Regions from separate parts of the Rothia sp. HC945 genome, predicted to be linked through region 2. Evidence: riboswitches for the same ligand, from Rfam matches in the RefSeq annotation. Region 2 holds a riboswitch; each other region holds the start of a gene.
What was found. A riboswitch is a leader RNA that binds a small molecule or an ion and turns the genes downstream of it on or off. The one in region 2 is predicted to bind S-adenosylmethionine.
Positions count from the first base shown of each region.

Region 1 (5,554 bases), on a different contig from region 2:
GCAGTTCAGGCATATGTCCTCCTTCGGCCTCTGATGCTCATTCCAGACTACTCCCGCAGTTTCGGCTACCACCTGCCGAGACGTCATGTCTTGAATGATGGAACGCCGCACACGGTCGACCATCCGTCGCTCCCCGCGCCGGAAGTGGACCACCGTCCCGCACGTTCGAGGCCGGCTATCCGGCGTCCTCGGCGTCGAGGTGACGCACCAGATCGACGACGGAGGACCGAAGCCGGGAGATCCCCTGCACCGGATCGTTCTGCGTAACCAACCGGGCCGACGGCCTGCGCCCCAACATGTTCCGGAGATCGGCGATCGTGGTTCCGTGCGCGGAGCCCTCATCCGCCACAACCTCCACGGTCGTGGTCACGGCGTCGTACTCCGCATCCCCGATGGCCGCCGCAGAGGCAAAGAAGTCGTGGATGTGGGCCATGTATCCGTAACCATGTTGCTCGTGGAACTCGAAGTAAAAACGAAGCGCGTCGTCGAGCACCTTCAGCAGGCGCGCGCCCCGCCCGTCAGGATCGAGAGGACGATCCGCCGCGGCGTCGATGGCCCACGTCGCCGCATCGTCGGGCTGGAGCTCGTAGCGTTCGGTCGTCTCGAGCCCGCAGACGAGCGGCAATTTGTTCTCGGGCAACCCCTCAAACGCCTCGTAGGCCGCGAAGACCTCCCGCGCGGCCAGAGGATCCGAGTGGATGTTCCATTCGGCCAGAGGCGTCGTGTTGCCGGGATGGAAGAATGCGCCGCCCATGATCGTGACCGAGTGCAGCAACTCCGGGAGCCTCGGCTCCATGCGCAGGGCCAGAGCAAAGTTCGTGAGCGGTGCCGTGCAGATCGCGTCGAGTTGGTCCGGATTCTCGCGGGCCAGCTCGACCCACACCTCTGGCGCGAAACCTTCCGTGATCTCCACATCGGAATCCACTCGGGCGTACCCGATGCCCTGGGGGCCGTGGGTCTCCGGGGTCGTGACCAGTTCCTTGCCGAGCGGACGGGATGCCCCAAGGAAAACCGGCACGTCGTCGCGCCCGCACAGGCTCAGCAGCCCCAGATTGTTCCTGGCGACGTCATCGGCGGGAACGTTTCCAGGAGTGCACGAGACGGCCTCGAAGACGATCTCGGGCTGGGCCGCCAAGTACACGAGCGCGAGCGCATCGTCGATACCGGTGTCGTTGTCCAGAAGAATGCGGGGCATGGCCCCAGCATAGGGGCTTACCCCTCCGGATCAGCCCTTGTCGGAGCCGTCTTCGGGATCCTGGCTCTCGTCCTCCGCATGGATGATCGTTGTGCTGCCGTGACCGCGGCGACCCTCACGATGGGTGCGTCGGGCCGCGGGCCGGTCCGCAACCACGGGATACAGACCCGTGACGCCCTCACGCTCCGCTGCCAGTTCCCTGACCCGGCGTCGCACCACGAACCAGCCGACGATCAGGGCAGGAATGATGATGACCATGGTCGACAAGGTGTACGTGCCCACCGGATAGTCGAAGCCGATCAGCACGATCACACCCGCCAAGAAGACCAGAGTGATCCAGTTCGTCACCGGAGCCCCGGGCGCCCTGTACGCAGGCCGCCGGTACCTACCCTGCTTGGTCAAGGAAACGAACTTCATGTGGGCCATGGTGATCGCGACCCAGCCGGCGATGATGCCGAGAGAAGCAATGTTGAGCACGATCTCGAAGGCGGACTCGGGGACGAAGTAATTCAGCACGACGCCGAGGAGAGCGACCCCTGCGGTCAGCAGGATCCCGCCGTACGGAACACCGGATTTGGTGAGCCGCTGGGCGAATCGCGGGGCAGAACCCGCCATGGACATGGAGTGAAGTATGCGCCCCGTGGAATACAGGCCGGCATTCAGGGAAGAGAGGGCCGCGGTGATGACCACGAGTTCCATGATCGGACCGGCCGCCCCGACGTTGATCGAGGAGAAGAACGTGACGAACGGAGACTCGTCCTCACTGAAGGCCGTGTAAGGCAGCAGGAGAGTGAGCAGGAAGATCGCGCCGACGTAGAAGATCGCGATGCGCAGGATGACCGTGTTGATCGCCTTGGGAATCACCTTGGCGGCGTCACGGGTCTCACCGGAGGTGGTGCCGACCAACTCGATCGAGGCATAGGCGAAGACCACGCCCTGCATGATGATCAGCGCCGGCATCAGACCGTTCGGGAACAGACCACCGTTTTCAGCAATCAGACCGATGCCGCGAGGGGATCCCGTCGGGGTTCCGAAGATGACGAAAGCGATCGCGAGCACCAGGAAGACCACCAGCGCGGCGACCTTGATGAGAGCGAACCAGAACTCCATCTCCCCGAAGACCTTCACGGAGATGAGATTCAGGGCCACGACCAGAACGATGACCAACAGCGCCACGAGCCACTGGGGTATGGCATCGACGAAGGCACTGTACTGACCGAACCAGTGCACGTAGATCGCGATGGCCGTGGAGTCCACGATGGCCGTTGTCGCCCAGTTGAGCCAGTACATCCACCCCGAGACGAACGCCGCTTTCTCACCGTAGAACTCGCGGGTGTAGGAGACGAACGAACCGGAGGACGGACGGTGGACCACCAGTTCGCCCAACTGTCGGAGAATCAGATAGGCGATGAACCCGCACAGCGCATAGTCGAGAAACAAGGAGGGGCCGGCGGAAGCCAGTCGGCCACCCGCTCCCAGGAACAACCCGGTACCGATCGCCCCACCGATGGCGATCATCTGGAGCTGGCGCGGGCCGAGGCCCTGCTTCAGCCCGGCCTGTTCCTGCTCATACGCCATTTCTTCGGGATATTTTGCGGTGTGCCTCTGACTCGTATCGGTCATGGATTCCTCTGCATATCTTGACGCCGCCGGCCGACTGTTCGCCTGTGCGATGGGCAAGCCAGAGGAAGATGCGGCGTCTCTAGTTCTCTCGACAACCATGGTCGGACCACCCCAGTGTGGCCCTGGCTACGTGTATTGGTGATGCGCGTCCAAAAGACGCCATCGATACGATAACCCCGATAGTCACAATCGCGTAACAGGGCTTGGTCGAGAAATACCGTGTCACACGCCGCGACGAGCCGGAACCCGCTGGATTCCCGAGGACGAACCGAGAAAACTGGGCCGGGCACACGGACCATCCCGAGCGGCCGAGAGACTTGGCTCGACGACGCCGCAGCAACCCGCACTCCCGAAGCAGGTGCTACCGCCAAGACCGATGGAGGAAAGACATGCTGAACAGCGCCGACCGCATCCGCACGACCCACGTGGGCTCGCTCCCGCGAACCGACGAACTGATTCGGGCCAACGCCCGCCGCGCACGCGGTGAGATCTCCGAGTCGGATTTCCAGGCAGTCCTGACCGAGTCGGTCGACGACGTCGTGGAAAAGCAGGTCGAGTGGGGCATCGACGTCGTCAACGACGGCGAGTACGGTCACGCGATGGCGAGCGACGTCGACTACGGCGCGTGGTGGCACTATTCCTTCGCCAGAACCGGTGGCCTCGAAACCGTGGACAACACGTCCTTCCAAGAGATCCTCAAGACGCCGGGCAACGGTCGGTACAACAGCTTCGCGGTGCGCCGGGACTGGAACCGGTTCGCCGATTTCTACGAATCCATCAACCTGGGCAATGACCCGGACGGCGAATTTCCGATCGCGACGGGTCCGCTCACTTACCAGGGGCAGGACGCGGTTGCCACGGACATCAACAATCTGCGCGCAGCCGTGGAGAAGAATGCGGCGTCGGAGGCGTTCATCGCGTCCCTCTCACCGGGGTCTGCATCGCGTATTGGCAATCACCACTACGCGACCGACGAAGAGTTCATTTATGCCTGGGCAGATGTGCTCCATGAAGAATACAAAGCCATTACGGACGCCGGATTCATCGTGCAATTGGACGACCCCTCCATCGCGGAGGCCTGGGACCAGCTGACGCCCGAGCCGACCATCGAGGAGTACCTGCGGTTCAACCAGCTCGCGATCGAGGCCGCGAACTATGCCTTGCGCGGCATTCCCGAGGAGCAGGTCCGCTTCCACCTCTGCTGGGGATCGTGGCACGGCCCCCACACCACGGACATCGAGATCAAACACCTCATCGACTCGCTCTTCACGATCAACGCCGGAGCGTACGTCTTCGAGGCGGCGAACGTCCGCCACGCGCACGAGTGGAAGGACTGGGAGGGAGTGGACCTTCCCGACGGCAAGCTGGTGATCCCCGGCGTCGTCTCCCACTCGACCAACGTGGTCGAGCACCCAGAGCTCGTGGCCCAGCGGATCGAACAGTACGCTTCCGTCCTGGGCAAGGAGAACGTGATCGCCGGGACTGACTGCGGTCTGGGCGGTCGGCTCCACCCTCAGGTCGCTGAGGCCAAGCTCAAGTCCTTGACCGAGGGCGCGAGGATCGCCACCGAACGCTTGTACTGACGCCGCGGGTCGGGTCGGGGTGCGGGGCGCCAGGCGTGCGCGGGGCCCGGGCTCGGTTCGCGGGTACGGGCGCGGGCGCGGGGCGCGGACGCACCCCGAGGTCACGAATTGGCAAAAAGTGCATGCCCTCACGACCGGATGCGTCTAGGGTGGATTCCAAACTGTCGTCCCTGACGATTTCCGAATCCCCCAAGGAGTCATCTCATGGCCGCTGACCAGACACAAGATTCGAACCTTCTCGCCCCGCTCGCCGGGGAAGTCATCCGCATCGACCACGTTCCCGACCCGGTCTTCGCCCAGAAGATGATGGGCGAGGGTTTCGGAATCCAGGAGCCCTCATCGGGCGAGATCGTCGCTCCCGTATCGGGCGAGGTCACGGTGACGACCAGCAGCAAGCATGCCCTCGGCATCAGGACCGATGACGGCCTGGAGGTCCTGCTTCACCTGGGCATCGACACCGTCGAGCTCAAGGGCGAGCCCTTCGACCTCGAATCCGCCAAACACGATCGCGTCACCGCGGGCCAGCGGCTTGGGTCGATGGACATCGAGGCCGTCCGCGGCGCGGGCAAGGACCCCACAACGATCGTGGTCGTCACCAACTCGGCCGACCGGCTTGACGCCCTGGCCGTCCAGGGCGGCCGATGCGAGGCCGGCGACGTCGCCGCCGCCGCGACGCTGCGAGACTGAGACGGCGAGCAGGCTGCGTCGGCGGGGAGACTGAGACGGGGCCTGGCTGACACGGCGTCGGGACCGAATCGGCGTCCGGGCTGACCCGGCGTCGAGGTGTCAGTTTTGCGCACGCCCGTTGCCCGAGGTGGCAGCTATGTGCGGAATTCACCCCAAAATCTGCACAGGGTTGCCACTTCACGCCGGGCCAAGCGCAAAAGCTGCACCGGATTGCCGCCTCGCTAGGATTGGCGACGGCATCAGGCTCTATGAGCCCGTTGCGTGGCGCTGTTAGGTGGCCGTTGCCCGATTGAGAGTGGTTTCCCAGCGACATCGCGGCCCTGCGCACCCGCTGCGCGGCTCTGTTGGGTGGCGGTTGCCCGATAGATTGGCGTTTTCCGTTGTTAGGTGGGGGTTCAACCGCCTCCTAACAGCGGTTACCGCCACCGAGTCGGGTAACCGCCACGCAACGCGGATCGTCACGGGG
Region 1 is NZ_JBFCSN010000003.1:200,183-205,736, forward strand. Features, by position in the region: gene ilvD (dihydroxy-acid dehydratase) at 1-13, opposite strand, end outside; gene AB0Y14_RS10895 (nucleoside hydrolase) at 176-1,195, opposite strand; gene AB0Y14_RS10900 (amino acid permease) at 1,226-2,818, opposite strand; SAM riboswitch class I at 3,111-3,201, shown strand; gene AB0Y14_RS10905 (cobalamin-independent methionine synthase II family protein) at 3,208-4,401, shown strand; gene AB0Y14_RS10910 (PTS sugar transporter subunit IIA) at 4,606-5,088, shown strand.
Region 1: linked by a shared signal. The riboswitch ahead of AB0Y14_RS10905 (cobalamin-independent methionine synthase II family protein) and the one ahead of AB0Y14_RS09190 (bifunctional o-acetylhomoserine/o-acetylserine sulfhydrylase) in region 2 are both predicted to bind S-adenosylmethionine.

Region 2 (5,554 bases):
GAGATGTAGCCCAGACCCACGACGGGCGAACGCAACGCCATCGCCGTGATCTTGGCGGTATAGAGCTCCTCGCCGGAGAAGGGTTCCACGGGTTCGGGGAGGTCGCCGCCCTCGAGTGTTTGCCGAATCGCGTCCAGGCTGATGAACCCGGCCTTCTCGAGCCCGTCCTCACGCAGGCTGGCGGCCAGGTGGGTCTGGTTGAAATGGAAGCCATTGAGTCGTCGCGTCGACGACGCCGGCACCACTACGGTCCACGCCGAGCGCAACTCGTCCATCGACAGGCCCGAGAGCGCGGATTCGTAGTCGACAGCGGTCAATTCGCCATTCGGCGCCTGATGGTCATGGCACAGCAGAACATAGGAACGACCATTCAGATCGATCGGTTCGGCCGAGTACAGAACCCGTTCGTCTCGGGGGATGACCACGTGGGCGACGGGTGCCCGTCCCGACCCGGCGGCCTCGAGGTCGGCGAGAGCCAGGAGTCGCGTCTCGTTGTACTCCGAGCACCCGACGTCGATGCACAGATGCTTCTCGTCCGCGGTCGTCTCAGTACCCAGCCACAAGGCGACATCCTCCTCGTGGTGAAGGACCAAGTCCTGACCCACGGGCGTGCCGAGCCGGTGCGAGCGCAATTCGTAGGGGCGCCACGAGTCGTCCACCAGGGTGTAGATCAGATGCGACCCGTTCGGCGTGAGGAAGCCGCCGGCGAATACCCCCTCCACGACGTCGGGCAGGAGCGAGCCCGTGGTCAGGTTCTTGACGTACTGATCGAAGCGCTCGTCGCCGGAATCATCGACGGAGTACGTCAGCAACCGGCCGTCCTCGGTGACGTGGAAGGACCCGAGCGCGAAGAAGGGGAGGCCTTCGGCCAGCTCGTTGCAGTCGAGGAGAACCTCCTCGCCGTCGAGGGCGGCGTCCGCAGGAACTTCGGGCGGGGTCCAGTCCGCGCGCAGATCACCGGTGTTCAGGGCGGGGACACGGCAGAAACTCGCGTAATTCTTTCCCTCGACGGTTCTGCGGAAATACCACCAGTCGCCGAGCCGGTTGGGGACCGACAAATCGGTCTCCTGGGTTCGGGATCTGATCTCCCCGAAGATCGAGGAGCGCAGCGTCCCGAGCCCCGAGGTCACGGCCTCGGCATAGGCGTTCTCCCGCTCGAGGTGTTCGATCACCTGGGGGTCGTCCTTGGCTCGAAGCCACTCGTAGTCGTCCACGACGTCGTGTCCGTGCATCGAGCGCGTGGTCGGCGCTTTCCGGGTCTCCGGGGGCACGGCGTCGGTATTCCAGGTGGGGCGTGCGGTTTCACGAGAACGAGGTGAAGTCATGCATCCCAGCCTACGTTCGAAAGCACCGGCGCCGCCGCCCCGGACGGACGTTCCTACCGAATCTCCGTGGTGTCGACGGCCTCGCGCGTGCGACGAGTCAGGGGGTAAGCGAGGGCCAGGAGGATCACCCACACCGCCCCGATGATGAGGGACATGCGAGTGTCCTCGAAGAACCCGAGAAGCACGACGACGCCGATCATGAAGGCCAGCGCGAGCCAGGAAGCGGCCGGCCACCAGGGAGTCGGGAAGCGGGAGGGCCCCGAGCCCTCGCGGGAGCGTCGGCGTCGCATGGCCAGGTGCGTCACCAGGATCATGACCCAGACCAGAACCGTAGCGAACGTCACCAGGGTTGCGACGTAGAGGAATGCATTCTCGAAGAAGTGATTGACCAGCACCCCTGCCACGAGCACGATGCCCATCGCGGCCACCGTCATGCTGGGAGTGCCCCGCGACGATACTCGGCTGAAGGAGCGCGGCGCGAGACCGCGTTGGGCGAGACCGTACAGCATCCGCCCGGCCCCGTAGATGTCCGAATTGATCGCAGAGACGGCAGCCGTAAGAACCACCACGTTCAGGATGTGGGCGGCCGCCGGGATGCCCAACCCGGAGAAGATCTGTACGAAAGGAGAGCCTTCGTCGCCGATGCTGCTCCAGGGGTAGAGGGACATGATCACGCCCATCGTGAGGACATAGAAGAGCAGGATGCGCACCGGGACGGTGTTGATCGCCCCGGGGATGGATTTCTCGGGGTCTTCGGCCTCGCCCGCGGTGATTCCGATGTTTTCCACGCCCCCGAAGGCGAACATGACCACGGTGAAACAGGCCAAGAAACCGGAGAACCCGTGAGGGAAGAAGCCACCCTGTTCCCACAGGTTCGTCACGGACGGCTGGATCTCCTGGTGCAACTGAACACCGAAGACGATCAGTGCCAGGCCGCCGACGATCATCGCCACGATGGCACCGACCTTCACCAGGGTCAGCCAGAACTCGACCTCGCCGTAGACCTTCACCTTGGTGAGGTTGACCGCCATGATGATCGCGACGACCGAGACGATCCATATCCAGCTCGGCGTGGTCGGGAACCAGAACTTCATGTAGAGGGAAAAGGCCGTGACGTCTGCGACGGCGACTAGCGCCATCTCGAAAGCAAAACTCCATCCCGTGACGAATCCCGCCCAGCGGCCCAAATATTCGGTCGCATAGTCGGCGAAAGAGCCGGGGACCGGGTGGACCAGGGCCATTTCGCCCATGGCACGCATGACCATGAACACCGCCGCACCACCGATGACGTACGCCAGAAGCACCGAGGGGCCGGCGAACTGGATGGCGTCCGCGGACCCGAGGAACAGGCCCGTGCCGATGGCCGAGCCGAGGGCAATGAAGCGAATGTGACGCAGGGTCAGCCCGCGCCTGAGCGACGTCTGCGGGTTGTCGGCGACGTCGCCCGCGGTTCCCGTTCCGCCCCTTCTCGGGGACGGGTTTTTCTCCTGGCTCACGGTCTTCCTTCGGGGCGGTCGATGATGGTGCCGCCCGGTCCGACACCGGACGACCATGAGACAGGGTACGCAATGGTCTCGCTCACGTCATAAATGTCATGACGTTTCACGTGGGTGCAGTATGACGCCGGTACTTGACGCGCGCTCCGCCCATGCGAAAACCTTGTATCGGGTCAAGAGAGCCAGCGCAAAGCCCCAGCTTGCTGGCCGGCAACCCTCCAACCGCGGTGGGGTGCCCTGGGTGAGGACCTGGTGGTCGCGAAACAGCGATCGCAAGCGCGGGCGCGGTGTGCCCGGTCGTCTCGATCAGTGAGACTCGTATTCCCCGGTGAACCAGAGGGTTCCGGGTCGACCCGGGTGCTGATGGATCGGAAGACGGCCGGTCGCTCCATGCCCCTCGACATTGACAGGAGCAAAAATGAGCACTCAAGGTCTTCCCACTCCTTCCGCACCGCAGGGCTGGAAGTTCGAGACACAGCAAATTCACGCCGGACAGGATCCGGATTCCGCGACCGGTGCGCGGGCATTGCCGATCTACCAAACGACGTCCTTCGTGTTCGACGACGCCGAGCAGGCGGCCAACCGCTTCGGGCTGAAGGAACTCGGCCCCATCTATTCGCGCTTGACGAACCCGACCCAGGAAGTCGTCGAGAACCGCATCGCTGCGCTCGAAGGCGGCGTCGGCGCCCTTCTGGTCGCGTCCGGTCAAGCAGCCATCACCATCGCGATCCTTAATATCGCGAGGGCCGGGGACCACGTGGTCGCGAGCCCCAGCCTTTATGGCGGCACGTACAACCTCCTCAAGCACACCTTGAGTTCCTACGGCATCGAGACCACATTCGTGGAGGACTTCGACAACCCGGAGGCCTGGCGTGCCGCGGTCCGGCCGAACACCAAGGTTTTCTACGGCGAGACCGTGCCGAATCCGCGTAGCGACGTGTTCGATATCGAGCCGTTGGCCGAACTCGCTCACGAAGTCGGTGTGCCGTTGGTCGTGGACAACACGGTGCCCACCCCGTACCTCGTCAAGCCGTTCGAATGGGGCGCCGACGTCGTCGTGCACTCGGCGACCAAATACCTCGGAGGGCATGGAAACAGCATCGGGGGCGTGATCGTCGATTCCGGCAATTTCGATTATTCGAAGTACCCGGACCGGTTCCCGCAGTTCAATACCCCGGATCCCAGCTACCACGGCCTGGTCTTCGCCGAAGACCTCGGCCCCAACGGCGTCTTCGGGGTCAATCTCTCCTACATACTGCGGGCACGTGTGACCCTGTTGCGTGACCTCGGTGCCTCCATCTCGCCGACGAACGCATTCAATATTTCCATCGGCCTCGAAACTCTTTCCCTTCGCGTGGAGAGGCACGTCGAGAACGCTCGCAAGGTCGCCACATGGCTTGAAGCTCGTCCCGACGTGACGCGCGTGCACTATGCGGGTCTCGAGTCCTCGCCCTGGTATGACCTCGGCCGGAAATACGCGCCCCAGGGCGTCGGAGCGGTCGTCGGCTTCGAACTCGAGGGGGGTGCGGAGCCGGCCCGGACCTTCGTGGATTCCCTCCAGCTTCACTCCAACGTCGCCAACATCGGGGACGTGCACTCGTTGGTCATCCACCCCGCCTCGACCACGCACTCGCAGCTTTCGGAGAAGGAGCTTCGCGATGCGGGCGTGGCTCCCGGATTCGTCAGGCTTTCCGTGGGGCTGGAGCACATAGACGACATCCTGGCCGATCTCGAGCACGGTTTCGACGCGCTGACATCCGCGGACGGCGCGACCGTATCCGCAGAACCTGTATCCGCGAACGGGCAATAGACGAACGAGGAGCAGACGTGACGATCGTTGGTACCGGTGCGCGCAAGGCCGAGACCAGGGGAGACGGCGTAGTCAATTACTACGACGTCGGCGACCTTCTGGTGGACTCCGGCGCCGTGATCTCCGATGCCACCATCGCGTACGAGACCTGGGGGACGTTGAACCAGGACGCGTCCAACGCCGTCCTGGTTCTTCACGCCCTGACCGGGGACACGCACGCGGCGCACGGTGAGGCCCCGGAGGGGGCGAGTGATCTCGAGCGCCGGGCAGCCGAGGAAGAAGGCTGGTGGGAAGGGCTCATCGGACCGGGTGCAGCGATCGACACCGACCAGTACTTCGTTGTGTGTCCGAACATCATCGGCGGCTGTTACGGATCGACCGGGCCGTCGTCCCCGGCGCCGGCGACGATCGATCCGGAGCGGCGTCCGTGGGGATCCAGGTTTCCCCTGACCACGATCCGGGATTCCGTGCGGGCCGAAGCCGTGCTGGCGGATGGCCTCGGAATCGACCAGTGGTCCCTGGCGATCGGAGGCTCGATGGGCGGAGCCCGTGCGATCGAGTGGGCCGTGACCTTCCCGGACCGGGTACGCCACTGCGCCACGATTGCTGCTGGGGCCGAATCGACGGCGGAGCAGCTCTCCTGGGGCCAGGCCCAGGCGCTCGCGATCCGGCAGGACCCGAATTTTGCCGGGGGAGACTACTATTCGGGGCCCTTCCCGATCGATGGCCTGGGGCTGGCCCGCCGCATCGCCCATATCACCTATCGATCCGCGACCGAACTGCACTACCGTTTCGGTCGTCACCCACAAGGCGACGAGGACCCTTCGGGGCCGTGCGTGAACACGCGGGGTCGTTACCGGGTCGAAAGCTACCTGGACCATCAGGCGTCGAAGCTTGCGGGCCGATTCGACGCGAATTCCTAC
Region 2 is NZ_JBFCSN010000002.1:132,977-138,530, reverse strand. Features, by position in the region: gene AB0Y14_RS09200 (S9 family peptidase) at 1-1,325, opposite strand, end outside; gene AB0Y14_RS09195 (amino acid permease) at 1,379-2,878, opposite strand; SAM riboswitch class IV at 2,993-3,106, shown strand; gene AB0Y14_RS09190 (bifunctional o-acetylhomoserine/o-acetylserine sulfhydrylase) at 3,240-4,631, shown strand; gene metX (homoserine O-acetyltransferase MetX) at 4,649-5,554, shown strand, end outside.

Region 3 (5,554 bases), on a different contig from region 2:
TCCGACGTCGAGAACGAAGGCTCCGCACCTGAGGGGAGCGGGCGACGTCGCGCCACGTTCAACAAGCTCCCCGTCACTGGCCTGCGGAAGCTGACCAACGAATCCGTTGAAGTCTCTTTCGGCGTCCCGGACGACTTGGTGGAGGATTACGACTACCTCCCCGGACAGTACGTCGCGCTCCGCGCCGAGATCGACGGCCAGGAAGTCCGCCGCTCGTACTCGATCTGTGCCGAGCCGCGCCCCGGAGAGATCCGAGTCGCGATCAAGAAGGACATGGGCGGACTGTTCTCCACGTGGGCCAACGAGGAGTTGGCCGTCGGGGACCGGCTCGAGGTCATGAACCCGCAGGGCGCCTTCACTTCCAAGACCAGAGTCACCTCGATGAACCACCCGGACGAACTGGCCCGGCAAAAGGTTCGCGAGGACAGGAGCGCCCATGTGGTGGCCATCGCCGCCGGATCCGGCATCACGCCCATCATGGCGATCGCCCGGTCCCTGATGAAGGCTTCTCCCACTGCGAGCGTCGACCTCGTCTACGCGAACAAATCCTCGATGGACGTCATGTTTGCCGAGGAGCTGGGCGACCTCAAGGACAAGTACCCCTCGCGGATCGCCCTGCACCATGTCCTGTCCCGCGAACAGCGCGTGTCGCCCCTCATGTCCGGCCGCATCGACCCCGACAAGCTGGACGAGCTCCTGGACAAGGTGATCCCGGTCGAGGCGACCCAGGAGTGGTTCCTGTGCGGACCGTTCGAGCTCGTGCAGCTCTGCCGTGACGCGCTCACGGCCCGAGGGGTTCCGGAAGAGAAGATCCGTTTCGAGCTGTTCACGACCGGTAAACCGGAGAAACCCACCGGGCAGCAGGGGCGAGAGGTGGTCGCGGACCCCGAGGGCGAGAACATCAAGATCACCTTCAACCTGGACGGCAATACCGGAAAGGTCGAAACACCCAAGTCGGCCAACGAAACCGTGCTCAACGCCGCGCTTCGTGTCCGCCCGGACGTGCCCTTCGCGTGTGCCGGTGGTGTGTGCGGAACCTGCAGGGCCAAAGTCCTCTGCGGCGATTTCACGATGGAAGAAAACTTCGCCCTGGAGAAGGATGAGATCGAGGCCGGCTACGTACTGACGTGCCAGACCCGACCGACCTCTGACGCCTTGGACGTCGACTACGACGCATAGCTCGTGAGTGGGACACCGCTTCGGGCCAGTTGAAAGGACCTCGACCATGATCGACCTGACCATTTCCGATGACATCGCGGAGATCGTGCTCAACGCTCCGAGCAAGCTCAACGCCCTGGACGCCGAGGACCTCGCTGAGTTGTCCGAGGCCTATCGGGAGGCAGAGAACGCCGAGGTTCGGGCTCTCGTACTGCGCGGCGAGGGGCGCGGGTTCTGCGCCGGCAGAGACATCTCGTCGGTGGACCCGGCCCACGACGACGTCGAGGGTTACCTGGGGCATCGGGCCACCGCGCTCTTCCGCCAGATCGCGGCCTTTTCGGCACCGACCTTTGCCGTGGTGCACGGTGCGTGCCTCGGCGTCGGGCTCGGCCTAGCGATCGCGAGCGACGTCGTCTACGTGGCCGAGAACGCCAAGATCGGGTCGCCGTTCGCCAACCTTGGGGCGACGCTCGACTCCGGCGGCCACGCTCTGTTCTACGAGAGGCTCGGTGCGCACCGGACCCTCGACCTGATCTATACCGGGGAGATGATGAGCGGGGCCGAAGCGGTCACCGCCGGGCTCTTCTCCCGCGCCGTTCCCGCGGAAGAACTGGTGGACTTCACGATGCGACGGGTCCGGAAGGTGTCCCAGGGGGCGACTCAGGCGTACCTGGTCTCGAAGGCCCTGGTCGGTCAGTTGCGCGACGAGCGAGCGGGTCTCTGGGATTCCATGGCGGCCGAATCCGCCGAGCAGGCACGGCTGTGCTCGACCGAGGACTACGCGGAAGGGTTCTCGGCGTTCCAGGAGAAGCGGAAGCCGCGCTTCAAGGGGGAGTAGTGCCCGGGGCGCTGGCTGCTCGGGTCGTTGTCTCGATGCGGCGGGTACGGCGCCGAGCGGCCGCGTAACACAGTGCAAACCGAGTAACAAAAGCACACAGGATGGCCCGGAATCCTAGGCGTTGCATACGCTCGGAGGAGGAAAGATCAAGAGTCCCAACGCGCAAGCTCTGGCTGGTTGGGCGGCAACCCTCTCCCGTAGCGGGGTGCCCCAGATGATGATCTGGCACCGTCGGCGCGACGACCGGCGGACATGCAAGTACGGCGCGAGAACCGGCGCCACCGCGTGAATGGTTGCGTCGATTCTCGGGACACGGGAAGTTGGCGCAGGGCTCGGGCACGCGGAGACCCATGGAGTCCCTCCAGGCACCGAAAGGAATCCCGATGTCGGACAAGAAGCGCATCGCCATCAACGCCTTCGACATGACGTGCGTGGGCCACCAGAGCTTTGACCTGTGGCGTCACCCTCGTTCGCGGGCCACCGAGTACAACACCCTCGAGTACTGGACCGACTTGGCCGAGACGCTCGAAAAGGGTCTTTTCGACGGGATCTTCTTGGCCGACGTCGTCGGGATCTACGACGTGTACCGCAACTCGGCGGCGCCCTCGATCCGCGGTGGGGCGCAGGTTCCGGTCAACGACCCGTTCATGCAGATCTCGGCGATGGCCGCAGTGACGGAGAACCTCGGCTTCGGCGTGACCAGTGCCGTGACCTACGAACAGCCGTACACGCTGGCCAGGAAATACGCGACGCTCGACCACCTGACCAAGGGGCGGGTCGGCTTCAACGTGGTCACGTCCTACCTTCCGTCGGCCGCGGAGAACCAGGGCCTGCCGCGCCAAATCGAGCACGACAAGCGCTATGAGATTGCCGACGAGTTCCTCGACGTCTGCTACAAGCTCTGGGAGGGCTCGTGGGAGGACGACGCCGTGGTCAAGGACCGCGAAACCGGCGTCTACGCGGACCCGTCCAAGGTCCACCCGATCCAGCACGAGGGCAAATACTTCACGGTCCCTGGGGCGGGACTCACCGAGCCGTCCCCGCAGCGAACTCCCGTGATCTTCCAGGCAGGCGCTTCCTCGCGCGGTCAGGCTTTCGCCGGAAAGCATGCCGAGGCCGTGTTCGTAGGCGGACTGCGCCCGGACCTGACCCGGTTCGTGACCGACAAGATCCGTGATGAGGCGGAGAAGGCAGGGCGGCAGCGCGGCGACATCAAGATCTTTGCGATGCTGTCCGTGATCGTCGACGAGACCGACGAAAAGGCCCAGGCCAAGTACGAAGAGTACCTCCAGTACGTGTCTCCTGAGACTTCCCAGGCGATCATCGGCGGCTGGTCCGGTGTCGACCTGTCCCAGTTCGGGGAGGACGAAGTGCTCAACTACATCGAGACCGATTCCATCCAGTCCTTCCTGACCCCGTTCACCCTCCAGTCCAAGAACAAGGAGTGGACGCGCGAGGACATTGCGAAGCACTGCGCGATCGGCGGAATGGGCGACGTCATCATCGGTGGTCCGGAAAAGGTCGCCGACGAGCTCGAACGCTGGATCGACGAGGGCGGCCTGGATGGAATCAATCTGGCTTACCACGTCTCGCCCGGGTCCTTCGAGGACTTCGTCGAGTTCGTGGTCCCCGAGCTCCAGAAGCGCGGCCGCTACCGGACGAGTTACGAAGGGTCCACCTTCCGCGAGAACCTCTACGGCGAAGGTCAGGTTGCCATCGACGAGCACCACCCGGCAGCGGCGTACAAGGGTTCGTATGTCGGCAAGCCGTCGACCGAGGACACCCCGGTGCGCCCCGTCGAGGAGGGCACCGCGGCCTGATTGGCTGGAACGGCGCCGCGGGCTGATTGGCTGGAACGGTGCCGCGGCTCGGGCGAGTGCGCTCCGGGACCTGCCGTTTTTGTGGCGAGGTGGCGGTTTTGTGCCGTACTGCTCGCGAGGTGGCAATCTCGTACTGTTTTTCCCACGAGGTGGCAGTTTTGGGGCCGATTGGGCCGGATCCAGTCCCAAAACTGTCACCTCGCGCGCTTGCCCGCACGAGACTGCCATCTCGACCCGCGGCCCTCGCCCCTGAGCATCCGACAGTCCGCGCGAACAATCCACCCACCTCGTCCATTTACATAGTTAGGCAAACCTTAGAGATCAAGGACACAAATAGTGCAGTTGTGCATTTTTTGCAGAACTGCATAAGATGCATAGGTGCAAACGACAGAACCATCCCTTCGCGAACGACGCCGGGCACGGACGTGGGACTCGATCCACGCGGCCGCGCGTGAACTTGCGTCAGAACGCGGAATCAGGCAGACCACCGCGGAACTCATCGCGGAGAAAGCTGGCGTCTCACCGCGAACGTTCTTCAACTACTTCGCGACCAAGGAAGACGCCGTCATGGGGCTGCGTCCCCCTCAGATGACCGAAGACATGTTGGCACAGGTCCAGGCGGATGAGTCGGGGGGCCTGCTCGCGCAGGCGGCCCGACTCCTCGCCAGCGTCCTGTACGACTCGTTCGCCAGTGACATCAGGGGGATCATGAACGAGCTCACCGAAGACCGGGATGACATGCGGCAACGCATGAAGATCCACATGCTTCGGTGCGAGCAGGAGCTCAAGGACTTCCTGCTCGCCATGGACTGGGCCGTGTATCAGGAAACCGGCCGGTTCGTGCGTCGTGAAGACGAAAACAGCGAGCCGGAACCCGAGCAGGAAGAGCGCATCCGCGCGATCGTCCTGATGGCCACCGCTGTTCTCCGTTACGTCGACTATGGCGCCCGAGCTTCCCGGGATGAGTTTGCCGCATCTATCAATCGCACCGTGACACTGTTCTCCACCATGATCAAGGAGCCTCGTTGAGCACCACCTACACACCGCGTCACGCCGTTGGGGGTGGCAAGAGCGGAACCGGAGCGGCTCAGACCGATCCGGCCTCACCCGCAACCGGGGAGATGCCATCTGCTCACTCGGCCCAGAAGGGCGGATTCGGTCGCCCCACCCCCAACACCAATATTCTCCTGCTGTTCATCGGCCTGATGATCATCATGTTGATGTCCTCACTGAACCAGACGGTTCTCTCGCCGTCCCTGCCGACCATCGTCGGTGAGCTGAACGGCGTCGAGCACATGAGCTGGGTCATCACCGCATTCATCATGGTCTCGACCATCATGATGCCGGCATACGGCAAGCTGGGCGACCTCTGGGGTCGCAAACCCATGTTGATTTTCGCGATCATCGCGTTCGCGGCGGGTTCCGTGACGGGCGCCGTCGCCCAGGACATGACGACCCTCATCATCGCCCGTGGCCTCCAAGGGCTCGGCGGTGGCGGCCTCATGATTCTGTCCCAGTCCGTGATCGCGGACGTGATTCCCGCCCGTGAGCGCGGCAAGTACATGGGTGCCCTGATGGGTGTCTTCGCGTTCTCCTCGGTCGCGGGCCCGCTCCTCGGCGGTTGGTTGACCGAAGGGCCCGGCTGGCGCTGGGCGTTCTGGATGAATATCCCGCTCGCCGTCATTGCGCTCTTGGCGACGATCTTCCTGATTCCCCACACCAACAAGGAAGCCGGCGC
Region 3 is NZ_JBFCSN010000001.1:1,388,049-1,393,602, reverse strand. Features, by position in the region: gene paaE (1,2-phenylacetyl-CoA epoxidase subunit PaaE) at 1-1,179, shown strand, start outside; gene AB0Y14_RS06160 (enoyl-CoA hydratase/isomerase family protein) at 1,226-1,996, shown strand; SAM riboswitch class IV at 2,141-2,263, shown strand; gene AB0Y14_RS06155 (LLM class flavin-dependent oxidoreductase) at 2,380-3,816, shown strand; gene AB0Y14_RS06150 (helix-turn-helix domain-containing protein) at 4,195-4,845, shown strand; gene AB0Y14_RS06145 (MDR family MFS transporter) at 4,938-5,554, shown strand, end outside.
Region 3: linked by a shared signal. The riboswitch ahead of AB0Y14_RS06155 (LLM class flavin-dependent oxidoreductase) and the one ahead of AB0Y14_RS09190 (bifunctional o-acetylhomoserine/o-acetylserine sulfhydrylase) in region 2 are both predicted to bind S-adenosylmethionine.